Regions from separate parts of the Kitasatospora sp. MBT66 genome, predicted to be linked through region 1. Evidence: predicted binding sites of a transcription regulator. Region 1 holds the regulator's gene; the other holds the start of a gene.
The links. Region 1 encodes HspR, which represses chaperone genes until heat shock. Its sites were predicted from a motif close to TTGAGNNNNNNNNNCTCAA; they were not measured.
Positions count from the first base shown of each region.

Region 2: the regulator HspR is predicted to act here: its motif matches at 3,971-3,989, upstream of lon (endopeptidase La).

Region 1 covers NZ_JAIY01000004.1:509,431-516,937, forward strand. Annotated here, with positions in the region: gene grpE (nucleotide exchange factor GrpE) at 1-375, shown strand, start outside; gene dnaJ (molecular chaperone DnaJ) at 534-1,685, shown strand; gene BI06_RS08965 (heat shock protein transcriptional repressor HspR) at 1,693-2,205, shown strand; gene BI06_RS08970 (TrmB family transcriptional regulator) at 2,409-3,440, shown strand; gene BI06_RS08975 (hypothetical protein) at 4,003-4,629, shown strand; gene BI06_RS08980 (helix-turn-helix domain-containing protein) at 4,637-5,608, opposite strand; gene BI06_RS55075 (LuxR family transcriptional regulator) at 5,643-6,674, opposite strand; gene BI06_RS08990 (C4-dicarboxylate ABC transporter) at 7,269-7,507, opposite strand, start outside.
Region 2 covers NZ_JAIY01000006.1:1,072,100-1,079,606, forward strand. Annotated here, with positions in the region: gene BI06_RS17160 (ROK family transcriptional regulator) at 1-825, opposite strand, end outside; gene BI06_RS17165 (GtrA family protein) at 863-1,396, opposite strand; gene lon (endopeptidase La) at 1,495-3,948, opposite strand; gene BI06_RS17175 (rhomboid-like protein) at 4,172-4,948, opposite strand; gene BI06_RS17180 (response regulator transcription factor) at 5,498-6,235, shown strand; gene BI06_RS17185 (cell wall metabolism sensor histidine kinase WalK) at 6,325-7,455, shown strand.

The DNA of each region.
Region 1 (7,507 bases):
TCGCTGATCCCGGTCCTGGACGACATCGGCCGGGCCCGCGACCACGGCGAGGTGACGGGCGGTTTCAAGTCCGTCGCCGAGTCCCTGGAGACGGTCGTCGCCAAGCTGGGCCTGCAGCAGTTCGGCAAGGAGGGCGAGCCCTTCGACCCGACCATGCACGAGGCGCTGATGCACAGCTACTCCTCGGAGGTCACCGAGGACACCTGCGTCCAGATCCTCCAGCCCGGTTACCGGATCGGCGAGCGGATCATCCGCCCGGCGATGGTCGCGGTCGCGGAGCCCCAGCCGGGCACCCAGACCACGCCCGGCCCGGACGCCGACACCGCCAAGGGCGGGGAGAAGAAGGACCAGGCCGACGGTGGCTCGGACAGCTGACCACCGGTGACAGCTGACAACCCTTGCGCTGCGGAGTCGTACGCCGGCCAGTACGGCGGACGGCTCCGCAGCGCGCTGTCGAGGTCCCCCGGCACGACCCGCCGGGTTCCGACCGTTGACAGCACTGTGACGATGGACCTCGGGAGGTGGCGCCGGCCATGAGCGGCAAGGACTACGTGGAGAAGGACTACTACAAGGTCCTCGGCGTGCCGAAGGACGCCAGCGCCACAGAGATCAAGAAGACCTACCGCAAGCTGGCGCGCGAGTTCCACCCCGACGCCAACAAGGGCGACACCAAGGCCGAGGAGCGGTTCAAGGACATCTCCGAGGCCTACGACGTCCTCTCCGACGAGAAGCGCCGCAAGGAGTACGACGAGGCCCGCAGCCTCTTCGCCAACGGCGGCTTCCGGGGCGGCCCCGGTGGCACCGGCAGCTACAGCTTCGACTTCGGCGACCTGTTCAGCGGCAGCCAGGGCGGCGGCGGCAACGGCGGGATCGGCGACGTCTTCGGCGGCCTCTTCAACCGGGGCGGCCGGCAGGCCCAGCCGCGGCGCGGCTCCGACGTCGAGACCGAGGTGACGCTCTCCTTCGAGGAGGCCGTCGACGGTGCGACCGTCCCGCTGCGGATGACCAGCCAGGCCCCCTGCCGCCTCTGCAACGGCACCGGCGCCAAGTCCGGCACCACCCCGCGGGTCTGCCCGACCTGCGTGGGCTCCGGCACCGTGAGCCGGGGCCAGGGCGCCTTCGCGCTCTCCGAGCCCTGCCGGGACTGCCGCGGCCGCGGCATGATCGTCGACGACCCGTGCACCGACTGCCACGGCAGCGGCCGGGCCAGCTCCGCCCGCACCATGCAGGTCCGGATCCCGGCCGGCGTCCAGGACGCCCAGCGGATCCGGCTCAAGGGCAAGGGCGCCCAGGGCGAGCGCGGCGGCCAGCCCGGTGACCTCTACGTCACCGTGCACGTCGACCCGCACCCCGTCTTCGGGCGCAAGGCCGACAACCTGACCGTGACCGTCCCGGTCACCTTCCCCGAGGCCGCGCTCGGCGGCACCATCGAGGTGCCGACGCTGAACGGCCCGTCGGTGAAGCTCAAGCTGCCCCCGGGCAGTGCCAACGGCCTGACCCTGCGGGCCCGCGGCAAGGGCGCCACCCGCAAGGACGGCACCCGCGGCGACCTGCTGGTCACCGTGGAGGTCGTGGTGCCCCAGACCGTCACCGGCGACGCGCTGACCGCACTGGAGCAGTACCGCGAGGCGACCGCCTCCGACGACCCACGAGCCGCCCTGTTCAGAGCGGCGAAGGGAGCGTGACGACCAGATGATCCCCGACGAACCCATCGGACCCGGCCTCGGTGACGGCCTTCCCGGTGGCGGCGCCCGGCGCACCACGCGCCGGAGCGCCCCGCAGCCCCACTACGTGCTCACCGAGGAGACCCCGGTCTACGTGATCTCGGTGGCCGCCGAGCTCTCCGGTCTGCACCCGCAGACCCTCCGCCAGTACGACCGGCTCGGCCTGGTCTGCCCCGACCGCACCGCCGGCCGGGGCCGCCGCTACTCCGCGCGCGACATCCAGCAGTTGCGCGAGGTCCAGCGGCTCTCCCAGGACGAGGGCATCAACCTGGCCGGCATCAAGCGGATCATCGAGCTGGAGAACCAGGTCAGCGCCCTCCAGTCCCGGATCGCGGAACTGGCCGACTCCCTGGAGAGCGCGGCCGCCGCACTCCAGCAGCGCGAGGCCACCATCCACGCCTCCTACCGCCGCGACCTCGTCCCGTACCAGCCCCCCACGCCGCACTCCAGCGCCCTGGTCGTCTGGCGCCCCAAGCGCTGACCTCCCGCGCCGCCCCGCCGACGCCGCCGGTTTCCCCCTGGCCGGGGGGTCCCGGCGGCGCGGCGTTTGGTGAGAGAGTGCTCGGTGCAGGCAACAGCAGATCGAGAAACACCGATGCCGGCCCTCGAAGGCTCTGTCCAAGATCCCCGTCGAAGCCGGCGCCCCGGCTTCGCACAGCCCTATCCGACACCAGGGAGCCGCAGATGAGCGAGACGGCCGATCCCGGACTCACCTCAGGCGGTCTCGGCGTCCTTTCGGATAATGCACGCAAGCTGTATCTCGACATCCTGCACACCCACGGTCGCCTGTTGCCCGAAAACCGGGAGGCCACCGATGCCAAGTACCTTCAGGAGCTTCTCGACATCGGCCTGCTGGTGCCGGACACGGACGATCCGAACGTCCTCGTGGCCGTGGACCCCCAGCAGCTTTCGTCCGGACTCATCGCCTCCTGGCAGCGCAAGGCCCTCGACCTGCTGTCCCGGGCCGAGGCACTGCCGATCGACCTGAAGGACCTGACCGAGGCTTTCCACACGCCGAAGCAGACCGGCGGCAGCATCGAGTACGTGCGCGGAAAAGTGCTGATCAACCAACGGCTGGGCCAGTTGACCAACAGCTGTACCGAGGAGTTCCTGGCCGCGCAGCCGGGCGGTCCCCGCCCTCCGGAGGCCCTTGCCAGCAGCCGGGACCGGGATCTGGCCCTGCTCCAGAGAGGCGCCTCGTTCCGGACGATCTACCACCCGAGTACCCGCTACCACGCGGCCACCAGGGACTACGTCCTGGCGATCACGGACGGGGGCGGGGAGGTCCGCACCCTGGACGAGCCCTATACGCGACTCATCGTCGTCGATCGGCGTACCGCCATCATTCCTGTCGCCGACGACCTGAATGTGGCCGCGTTCATTCACGACAGGGCGATCATCAGCTATCTGGTCTCCGACATCTTCGAGCGCAACTGGAACCGCGCACTCGAATTCGACGGCGCCCGAGCGGTGCCCCAGGAAGTCATCTCACGCCTGCGACAGACGATCATCGATCTGCTGCTGAAGGGCACCAGTCATCGCGTCATAGCCAGGAGCCTCGGCATCAGTGAACGGACCCTCGCACGTCACATAGCGGACATGCGGGAGGACTACAAGGTCGATTCACTGTTCCAGCTCGGATACGTGCTGGCCCGAACGCCTCAGCACGGTCACCCCGAGAGCCGGCCGGACGGGCTGGACCAGGTCACCGACTGACCCGGCGAGCCCTCCGACGAACCGGCTCAGGTCCAGTTGCTGTCGCTGTCCGTCAGTGCCACCGTCCGCAGCTCCGAGGACGCGGGGCTGTGCGACGCGGGCTGGTGGCCGGAAGCTGCCGAGACAATCTGGCTGCTCGCGGTCAATACTGCTACAACGGCAGCGATCGAAACTGCCACAATGCGAACGTGCCGGCGCAGGCGAAGCATGCGATCACGCCTTCCTGAGTAGTCGCAAGGTATCGAGCAATGGGAACAGCTGAGCAATCGACCACATAATGCCCCAGCTCGAACGCGCGCGCCACATGCCCCCTGCGCAGAAGTGCGTCATCTCCATGCCAGGCAGTCAGATGACACCTCTCAGCAGTGGACTCGACCGCCCCGAGCGATGGACGATCAGTTCGCTCCCGATGGTCCCGGCAAGCTCACCACACTTGCCGATGTACCTTCAATTCACCATTCGGCCCCGCACCTCGGGCGGAGACCGCAGCCACGCCGATCGGAACCCCTGACCCAACCCTGCCGGACCTGGTGAACCCGATCAGCCACTCCCCGGAGTCGACATGACTGAGCCCTACCTGCGTCACCACGACAGCCAGGCCCACGAGGGTCGGCGTGCACGAGTCTTCCTGGCCGCGCCGCTGATGCGGCTGACCGGGCCGGCGGACAGTGTGGTGACTCTCGCCAGCCGGACGCGGCTGACCACCCTCCGCACCACCCTTCTCCGCAGTGGCGCCGCCGTCTACAGCGCCCACCACAGTGACGCCTGGACCGTCGCCGGCCGCGCCCCCGAGCCGCGGGTGCCGTCGGACTTCCGCGCGCTGCAGTCCGCGGACCTGGTCTTCGCCTACGTCGGCGCGCCGCTCTCCGCCGGCGTCAGCCTGGAGCTGGGCTGGGCGTCCGCGCTGCGCAAGCCGATCGTCCTGCTGGTGGACGAGGCCATCACCCACAACCCGCTGATCGCCACCATCGAGCAGGTCGCCCCCGTCCTGCCGCTGGTCTTCGACGACACCTGGTCCCAGGAGGCGCTCCACCACACCGTGGAGACCGCCCTCGACTGGGCCGGCATGGCGCTCTCCCTGCGCGAGGGCTTCTGGACCGCCCCCGGCGAGCAGTTCACCGTCCCCCGGCAGCAGCCCCCGGCCGTCGGCCCGACCGGCTACTGGCCCACCGGCGCGGCCACCGGCTGATCGCGGCTCAGGCACCGGGCTCCCCCGCCCGGGCTCCGCGCATCTGCCAGCCGAGCTGGAACAGCGTCTCCGCGTCGTACATCTCCCGGAGCCGGGAGATGTAGGCGGCCACCGTCCGCTCGCTCAGTCCCAGCCGTGCGGCGATCGTCCGCTGGGTCAGCCCCTGGGCGAGCAGCCGGCCGACCTGCTCGTGCACCGCGGAATCGGCCGTACCGGCAGCCAGCGCGGCCCAGTTGACGCCTTCGGCGTGGTGCCAGTGCTGCTCGAAGGTGTCCACCAGGAACGCCACCACGGCCGGATCGGTCACCAGTACGGCCTTTGTCCCGTCGGCGCCCTTCGGCAGCACCGCCACCGAACGGTCGAAGATCACCAGGCGGGTGAAGTCGGCGGCCAGCGTCCGGATCGAGCAGCCGAGTCGGGTGACCTCCGCGGCGTAGTCGACCGTGGCCGGGTCGAGCCTGGCCGGCGGCTGGTAGATCGTCCGGACGCTGCCGCCCCTGCGCAGGTAGGCACTGGTGTGGTGGAGCATGTCCGCGATGACGCCGGCCGGACGGGCGCCTCCCGGCTGCATGGTCATGGACTCGTGCGGGTACTCCCGCGCGAGGCAGGTCAGCAGCGTGCGGATCTCCGGCACACCCTCGACATGCTCCACCCCTCCCGTCACATCGAGGTGGCGCGAGGTGCGTTCGTAGGCCCGGACGAGTTCGTCCAGGCGGTCCGGCAACCGCTCGGACTGCTGGAGCAGCCTGACCCCCTCCGCCCGCAGGTCCGCGGCCACCTGGTCGGCGAGCGCCCGCGGGCTCACGGCCACGTACGACGAGTCCAGGGCGTGCGGCACCAGCAGGCCGAGGCGGATCAGCGCCTCCAGCGCGCCCCGGTCCGCCGGGTCCACCTCGGCGGACCCGATCCGGCCGCCCTCGCGCAGCACCGCGAGGTAGAGCTCCCGGGCGGCCTCGTCCGGCAGTACCGCGTTCAGCACCTCGGAGGTCCTGGGGACCGCCGGGGCCGCCGGCTCATCCGTCGTCACGGCCGCCCCGCATCAGCCAGCCGAGCTGGAAGAGGGTCTGGGCGCCGTAGCGGTCGCGCAGCCGGGAGATGTGGGCGGCGACGGTGCGTTCGCTCAGACCGAGGCGGGTGGCGACGGCGCGCTGGGTGAGGCCGCGGGCGAGCAGGCGGCCGACGCGTTCGGGCGGGCTGTGGGCGGCGCCCCGGCCGGGCGCGGTGGAGCGGCCGATGGCATCGGCGCGGCACCAGTCGCGTTCGAAGGCGTTGACGATGAAGGCGATCGCGGCCGGGTCGGTGATGAACGCGGCGGTGCTGTGGTCGTCCGAGGCGGAGATCACGGCCACCGAGCGGTCGAAGATCATCAGCCGCTGGATGGGCTCGTCCAGGATCCGGATCAGCGAGCCGCGCCGGGTGACCTCCTCGGCGTAGGCCAGGGCGGGCGGTTCGGACATCGCGACCGGCTGGTAGATGGTGCGCAACGAGCAGCCGCGCCGGAGCAGTTGGACGTCCTGCTGGATCGCGATCTTGAGCGCGTCGGCCGGCCGGGGCCCCGGCTGGGCGGTGAGGACCTCGGTACGGCAGTCGGAGACCAGCTGCGAGATCCGGTGCCGGATGTGGATGTGGCCCTCGATGTAGACGGCCCCGCCGGAGCGCTCGGGCGGGCGGGGCATCGCGTCGTAGGCGCGGGTGAGGGCGTCCAGGGTGCCGGGGAGGTTCTCGGCGCGGACCAGGAGCCGGGTGGCCTCGCTGCGGAGTTCGGCGCCGAGGCGGTCGCTGACCGAGCGGGGGCTCACGGCGGTGTAGCAGGCGTCCATCGGGTTGGGCACCAGCAGGCCGATGGAGACCAGCCGGTGGACGGCCGCGCGGTCGGCCTCGGGGACGTCGGCGAAGCGGACGCGGCCGCCGTCGGCGAGGATCGCCAGGTAGAGGCCGCGGGCGGTCTCGTCGGGCTCGCCGGCGGCCGCGGCGGTGCCGGCCGCGCCCTCGTCGGGGGCGCCGCCCGAGGTGTCCTTCGGATCCGCCGTCGCTCCGAACGTCACGTCGAACGCTCCCTGCCGGGTTCTCTCGGGGTGTGGTGCTCCGCGCGCGCGGCGCGGTGACCGTCGGCCCTCACGCTACTGGGGACCGACGGGTCCCCGGACCTCGGGTGCCGTCGCACACGGATCCGGGGAGCCGTCGGTCTACGCCGCGGTCCCAGCGCTTCCGGCGAGGCGGAGCAGCAACGCCTCGCCGGCTCCGGTCCCGGGGGCCATCACCACACATGGCGTCCCGGCCGGCGCTCTTCCCCCCCGATATGCAGGCACGTGCGGACGTGCCGGTCGCATCCAGCAATGAAGAGCAAGTCGCCGTCATCGGGCTGCGGTTGCCCGGACGACCTGGCGTGACTCCACCCTCACAGCGTGACGGCCGGTGAACAAGTGCCGCCCTGCTGCATGTTCTCGCAATTGCAGAAACCTGCAGCACCGGACCGGCCCCGACCGGCCCGGTCCGTTGCCGGTTCCTGCGAAGTACCAGGTCAGCGAGGTGTGGCGGAAGTTCTCCGACCGCCCGTCCGGTCGGTGGCGGACGCGCGGAGTCCGGAAAACCGGACGGGTGGGGCCGTCGGGGCCGGTCCCGGCGGGCCTCAGCGGGCCTCAGCGGGCCAGCAGCCGTCCGCCGGCCAGCGCGGCGGCCGTGCCGCCGGCCGCGATCGCCCAGCCCGCCAGCAGCAGCGCGAACAGGCCGACGGCAAGCCCGGTGAACCCGGCGAAGCCGGTGTGCCGGGCCAGCGCGGCCGCCCCGGTGACGCAGGTGCCGACCGGGAAGGTGAACGCCCACCAGGTCATCCCGAACCCCATCCCGGCCCGCCGGGCGCGCAGATTGGCGGCGAGGG
Region 2 (7,507 bases), on a different contig from region 1:
CTCCAGGCAGCCGTGCGCCCCGCAGGCGCAGCGCGGACCGTCCGGACGCACCGGGACGTGCCCCAGCTCGCCCGCGAAGCCGCGCGCGCCGCGCAGCAGCCGGCCCTCCACCACGATCGCCGAACCGATCCCGGCCTCGGCGGAGACGTGCAGGAAGTGCTCCGGCCCGCCGCCGAGCCAGAGCTCGGCGAGCCCGCCGAGGTTGGCCTCGTTGTCGGCCCGCATCGGCAGCTCGGCCAGCTCCCCCGCGCCGGCGGCGCGCAGCGCGAGCCGCAGCTCGGCGGCGAGCGGCACCTCCTCCCAGCCCAGGTTGGCGGCCCGCTGGAGCAGTGCGCCGTCGATCCCGACCAGTCCGGGCACGGCCAGGGCCAGCCCGGCCGGGCGCAGTCCGGCCTCGGCGGCGGCCCGGCGGACGAGTTCGGCGAGGTCGGCCATCACGGCGGCCGGGCGCCGGCCCCGGTTGCGGATCTCCTGGCGGCGCCAGGCGCGGACCTCGCCGCGCAGGTCGACCACGCAGGCGCCCAGGTGCTCCACCCCGATCTCGGCGCCGAGGCCGCCCGGGCCGTCCGGGTTGAGACCGAGCGCGGTGCCGGGGCGGCCGACCTTGCCGCTGGGCGCGGCCGGGCCCTCCTCGACCACCAGTCCGGCCCCGATCAGCTCCTCGGCGAGCGAGGAGACCGCGGCCCTGGTCAGCCCGGTCCCGGCGGCCACCTCGGCGCGCGAGCGCGGGGCGCGCGCGATCACACCGAGCACCAGCGCCAGATTGGCCCGGCGCATCCCCTGCTGGCTCGCGGGCCCGGTCGGGGCGCCGTCCGTCTCACGCATCACCCTCACCCGCTCCCGCTCCCGCTCCCGCCGCGGCTCACTGCCCTTCCGAGCCTAGGACCCCGACGCCCGCGGGGCTTCCCGCCGCGGCCTCCTCCACCCGGGTGAAGACCCAGCGCTGCATGGCCCAGAAGCGGAACAGCATCGCCACGAAGGTGCCCAGCACCATCCCGCTCAGGAAGTCGGCCAGCTCCTGGGTGAACGGGCTGACCCAGGGCTCGCGCAGGTTCAGCAGGTAGCGCGAGGCGATCAGCGGCAGGTCGTTGACCGCCACGGCGACGGCGCTCACCAGGACGAACAGCAGCGGTTCGCGCCGGCGCCAGGAGGAGCGGAAGGACCACCGCCGGTTGAGCAGATAGGAGAGGACGGTGCCGACCACGGTCGCCACGGTGAGCGCCAGCACCGGCTTGCTCGGCATGACGGTGAACCGCAGCGCGTAGTTGATCAGCACGGTCAGGGCGAAGCAGCCGCTGCCGACCAGCAGGAACTTCACCAGCCGCCGGTGCCGGACCAGGGCCGGACGCACCCGGCCCGGTACCCGGGCCAGGACGCGCTGGGTGAGGGACGGCATCCTCGCAGTCTGGCACGGCGGACGGAGCCCGTCCCGTCCGGCGGACCGGGGCGGGACGGGCTCCGTGCGGGGCCGCCGGACCGGGGCCCGGCCGGGGATCAGGCGACGGCGGCCAGCACCTCGGCCGGCTCCAGGGCCAGCCGCAGCACCTCCCGGACGTCGGCGACCGGGTGCACGGTGAGCCGCTCCAGCACCTCGGCCGGGACGTCGTCCAGGTCGGCCTCGTTGCGCCGGGGGATGATCACCGTGGTGACCCCGGCCCGGTCGGCGGCGAGCAGCTTCTGCTTCACCCCGCCGATCGGCAGCACCCGCCCGGTCAGCGACACCTCACCGGTCATCGCCACATCGGCGCGCACCTTGCGCCCGGAGAGCAGCGAGGCCAGCGCGGTGGTCATGGTGATGCCGGCACTCGGACCGTCCTTGGGGACGGCGCCCGCCGGGATGTGCAGGTGCACTCCCCGGTCCCGCAGCGAGGTGACCGGCAGCTCCAGCTCGGCCCCGCGCGAGCGCAGGTAGGAGAGCGCGATGTGCGCGGACTCCTTCATGACGTCGCCCAGCTGGCCGGTCAGGGTCAGCCCGGTGCCGCCGGTCTCGGCGTCGGCGAGCGAGGCCTCGATGAAGAGGACGTCGCCGCCGGCCCCGGTGACCGCCAGGCCGGTCGCCACCCCGGGCACCGCGGTGCGGCGCTCGGCGGGCTCCTGGGCCGCCTCCGGCACGTGGTGCGGCCGGCCGATCAGGCCGCGCAGCTGCTCCGCGCCGATCGCGGCGGGCAGCTCGCGCTCCCCCAGCTCGGTCTGTGCGGCAACCTTGCGCAGCACCCGGGCGATCGCCCGTTCGAGGTTCCGGACGCCGGCCTCGCGGGTGTACTCGCCCGCGAGCCTGCGCAGCGCCGGCTCGTCGACCGCGACCTCCTCGTCCTTGAGCCCGGCCCGCTCCAGCTGGCGCGGGAGCAGGTGGTCGCGGGCGATGACGACCTTCTCGTCCTCGGTGTAGCCGTCCAGGCGGACCAGCTCCATCCGGTCGAGCAGCGGCTCGGGGATGGACTCCAGCACGTTGGCGGTGGCGAGGAAGACCACGTCGGAGAGGTCGAGCTCGACCTCCAGGTAGTGGTCCCGGAAGGTGTGGTTCTGCGCCGGGTCGAGCACCTCCAGCAGGGCGGCGGCCGGGTCGCCCCGGTAGTCGGAGCCGACCTTGTCGATCTCGTCGAGCAGGACGACCGGGTTCATCGAGCCGGCCTCCTTGAGCGCCCGGACCAGCCGGCCGGGCAGCGCGCCGACGTAGGTGCGCCGGTGGCCGCGGATCTCGGCCTCGTCCCGGACGCCGCCGAGCGAGACCCGGACGAAGGTGCGGCCCATGGCGCGGGCCACCGACTCGCCGAGCGAGGTCTTGCCGACACCGGGCGGGCCGACCAGCGCGAGCACCGCGCCGCCCGCCCGCCGTCCGCCGCCCTTCGGGGCGACGGCCTCGTCCGAGGCGTCCGGCTGCCCCGGGAGCGCCTGCCCCGCGGCCGCCTGCTCGGCCCGGCGCTTGCGGACGGCCAGGTACTCGACGATGCGGTCCTTGACGTCGGCCAGGCCGGCGTGGTCGGCGTCCAGTACCGCGCGGGCGCCGGCGATGTCGTAGCTGTCCTCGGTGCGCTCGTTCCAGGGCAGCTCCAGCACGGTGTCCAGCCAGGTGCGGATCCAGGAGCCCTCGGGCGACTGGTCGCTGGCCCGCTCCAGCTTGTCGACCTCCTTGAGGGCGGCCTCGCGGACCTTCTCCGGGAGGTCGGCGGCCTCGACCCGGGTGCGGTAGTCGTCCTCCTCGTCGGCCGGGTCGCCGTTCAGCTCGGCCAGCTCCTTGCGGACGGCCTCCAGCTGGCGGCGGAGCAGGAACTCCTTCTGCTGCTTGGCGACGCCCTCCTCGACGTCCTTGCGGATGGTGTCGTTGACCTCCTCCTCGGCGAGGTGGTCCCGGAGCAGGCCGAGCGCGTACTCCAGTCGCGCGACCTGGTCGGCCTCCAGCAGCACCTTGAGCTTCTGCTCGGCGGTGGCGAAGGGCGCGTAGCCGATGTTGTCGGCGAGCTCGCCGACGCCCTCGATCGCGGCCACCCGGTCGACGATCTGCCAGGCGCCGCGCCGCCGCAGCCACTGGGTGGAGAGCGACTTGTACTCCTTGACCAGCTCGGCGGCCCGACCGGCCACCGGGGTGCCGACCGAGGACTCGCGGAACGGCGTGGTCTCCACCCAGAGCGCGGCGCCGGGTCCGGTGGTGCCGACGCCGATCCGCACCCGGCGCACCGCGCGGACCAGCGCGGCCGGGTCGCCGTCCGCCAGCCGGCCGACCTGCTCGACGGTGGCGAGGGTGCCGGCCGCCGCGTAGGAGCCGTCCACCCTCGGGACCAGCAGCACCTGGGGCTTCCCGGCACCGCCGGTGGCCGCGGCGCGCGCGGCCTCGACGGCGGCGCGGACCTCGGCGTCCTTCAGGTCCAGCGGGACGACCATGCCCGGCAGGACGACCTCGTCGTCGAGCGGCAGCACGGGCAGGGTGAGCGGTGTGGACGTCGATGCCATGATCTCTCCCCGGTCAGTGAACTTGAGTCGACCTGACTAAGGCTTGGCGGCCGCCGGATGTTCCCCGTCGCGCGTTCGCCGTCAGCGAACGCAACGGGCTCATCGAGGGCCGTCGCGGGGCCGTCAAAAAGGCCCGGTACGCGAACCGGGAAGCGGTCCCACCGGACGGACCCCGGCACGCACCCCCGTCCCGCGGGCCCGGGAGCACCCCCGACGCACGGACTCAGGAGCGGCCCGACACCACGGCCCCGCGGGCCGCGGACGCGGGCCGGGACAGTTCGGCGGGCACCCCGAGCCGGGCGCGGCGCGGCCGGTGGCCGTCCCAGCGCCGCAGCCAGCGCCACAGCGCCACCCCCGCCAGCAGCGCCACCGGATGGCCGATCCCGGTGACGAGGTCCCGGTCGGCGGCGATCTGCTCGGCGATCAGCGCCACCGCCAGCGCGAGCACGGCCGCGCGCCCGGCCGGCCGGAGCAGCCCGGCCAGCGCGCCGAGGCTGGCGAGCACGCCGTAGCTGACGCCGATGTCGAGGTAGTCCATGGCGGCCGGCTCCAGCCGGCCGGTCTCCACCGCGACCACGACCACCCCCTGGGAGAGCAGGGTGGCGGCGACGTGCCCGGCCGCGAAGACCACGGCCGCCCGACCGGGGCCGACCCGGCGCTCCAGCGGCGCGACGGTGAAGGCGAAGGCCCAGAGGTAGGGCATCCAGACCGGCCCGGCCACCCAGAAGCCGCTGAACAGCAGCGCGCGCAGCGGGTGCTGCAACAGGTTGTGCCCGTCCGAGCTGGAGGCCTCCTGGAGCCGGAGCACGAGCTCCGGGGCGGCCAGCCCGGCGAAGGTGGTGGTGGCGCCGACCACGGCGAGGTAGCCGAGGGCGAAGGGATTGCGGCGCAGGGTGGGCACCCGGGCCAGGATCCAGTCGACCGCGCCGGTCCGCAGGCCGGCCCGGAGCATCCCGTACGGCGGCCCGCCGTGCCCGGCGGGCGCCTGTCGCTCCGTCATGCCGCCTCCGCTCCAACGCCCGCAGCCGTCACCCGCGCGTGTCCAACGTACCGGCGCGTACCGGAAATCCCACCCCCACGAATTTGTCGTGGTCACGGTACGTCCGACAGCTGGGAGTCCGCTGGGAGAACGCCGTGAGGATCCGGGGTCCGCACCGGCCCGCATTGGTCCAGACCTTCTACCCCTTTCGGGGCCGCTTTCCGCCCTGACCGGCGGCTTGGTGTCAACTCATGTGCATACGTACCGTTACAGAGTGAAAAAACGCCGGGTAAGGTATCGGCCCGTGCCCACTTCCCGGTGGGCCCGAAAGCCGGTCCGACCGACCGGTCCGCGGGCCGGAAATGTCCGGTCCACCTGCCGGGAATCACCTGCGGTCCGTACGCTGCGAGGTGTACGGGAGACGGAGAGCGGCCCACGCCCTCGCCGTCACCCCCGCACGCGACGGGACGGCGGACCCGGCACAGTCCACGACGGAACAAGACTACGAAGCGGAGCCTTCGCCATCCCCACAGGTGGCCGGCCCGCAGCCCTGGGGGCGGTGGCGTGACCGTGACAGAAATTCAGCAGGACAACCAGAACACCGGCGGCACGGTGAGCAGCCAGCGCAGAGTGCTGGTGGTGGAGGACGAACCCACGATCGCCGAGTCGATCGCGGCCCGGTTGGGCGCGGAGGGCTTCAAGGTGGCGGTGGCCCACGACGGCCCCGGCGCCGTCGACGGCTTCCACACCTGGCAGCCGGACCTCGTCGTCCTCGACATCATGCTGCCCGGCTTCGACGGACTGGAGGTGTGCCGCCGGATCCAGGCCCAGCGCCCGGTGCCGGTCCTGATGCTCACCGCGCGGGACGACGAGACGGACCTGCTGGTCGGCCTCGGCGTCGGTGCCGACGACTACATGACCAAGCCCTTCTCCATGCGCGAACTGGCCGCCCGGGTCAATGTGCTGCTGCGCCGCGTCGAGCGTGCCCAGCAGGCCGCCCGGACGCCCGCGCTGGGCAGCCTGCGCTTCGGCGAGCTGGAGATCGACCATGTGCAGCGCCGGGTCCGGCTGGCCTCGGGCGACGTCCACCTGACGCCGACCGAGTTCGACCTGCTCGCCTGCCTGGCCGCCCAGCCGCGCGCCGTGCTCACCCGTGAACAACTGCTGGCCGAGGTCTGGGACTGGACGGACGCGTCCGGCACCCGCACCGTCGACAGCCACGTCAAGGCACTGCGCCGCAAGATCGGCGCCAGCTGGATCCGCACCGTGCACGGTGTCGGGTACGCGCTGGAGGCCCCGCTCTCGTAGCGGCACCACCCTCGGACAACGGGCCGCCGGGGGGCCCGCTGTCCCGAACCGCCGTGCGGCGGACCCACGCGGGGGACCACAGGGGACCAATGACCTTTCCACAGCAACGCAACGGGGACATCGACGGCAGTCGGCCGCCCACCCTGGCCGCCCGCGCCGCGAAACGGGTCTGGGCCGACATCCGGCCGCTCGACCCGGTCCGCTCCATCAAGGGCAAACTCGCCCTCCTGGTGATCGTCTCGGTCTTCCTGGCCACCGGCATGGTGGTCGTGGCGATCCGGTCCGAGACCCAGATCCGGATCATCATGATCTTCTCGATGATCGCCTCGCTGCTCTTCATGCAGTTCCTCGCGCACGGGCTGACCGCCCCGCTGCGCGACATGACCGCCGCCGCCCGCGCGATGGCCTCCGGCGACTACAGCCGCCGGGTCGAGGTGAACTCGCGCGACGAGATCGGCGAGCTCGCCGCGACCTTCAACCAGATGGCGTCCGACCTGGAGGCCGCCGACCGGCACCGGCGCGAGCTGGTCGCCAATGTCTCGCACGAGCTGCGCACGCCGATCGCCGCGCTGCGGGCCGTGCTGGAGAACGTGGTCGACGGCGTCGTCCAGCCCAACCCGGCGACCCTGGGTGCCGCGCTGGAGCAGACCGAGCGGCTCGGCCGGCTGGTCACCCACCTGCTCGACCTCTCCAAGATCGACGACGGTGTGGTCGACCTGGACGCGCGCCCGTTCGAGGTGCGCGAGTTCCTGGACGGCGTGCTGCGCGGGGTCACCGTGGACGGCGCCACGGCCGGCGGGGCGTTCTCCCGGCGCGGCGACGTCCGGCTCGCCCTGGAGGTGAGCCCGGCCGGGCTGACCGGCGTCGCCGACACCGAACGGCTCCACCAGGTGGTGGCCAACCTGGTCGACAACGCCTGCAAGCACTCCCCGCCCGGCGGCACCGTGACGGTGCGGGCCAGGCCCGACGAGGGGCCCGGGGCCCTGCTGCTGGAGGTCGAGGACGAGGGTCCCGGCATCCCGGCGGCGGACCGGGCCAGGGTCTTCGAGCGGTTCGGCCGCAGCGGCACCGCGACCGCCTCCGGTCCCGGCTCCGACGGCGGGACCGGCCTGGGCCTGGCCATCGCCCGCTGGGCGGTGGACCTGCACGGCGGGCGGATCGAGGTGGCCGAGGCGGCGCGCGGCTGCCGGATCGAGGTCCGGCTGCCCGGCCCGCGCTGACCGCCGTCCGCGTCGTGGCGCCGGGCCCGGACCCACGACGCGGACGGACCGG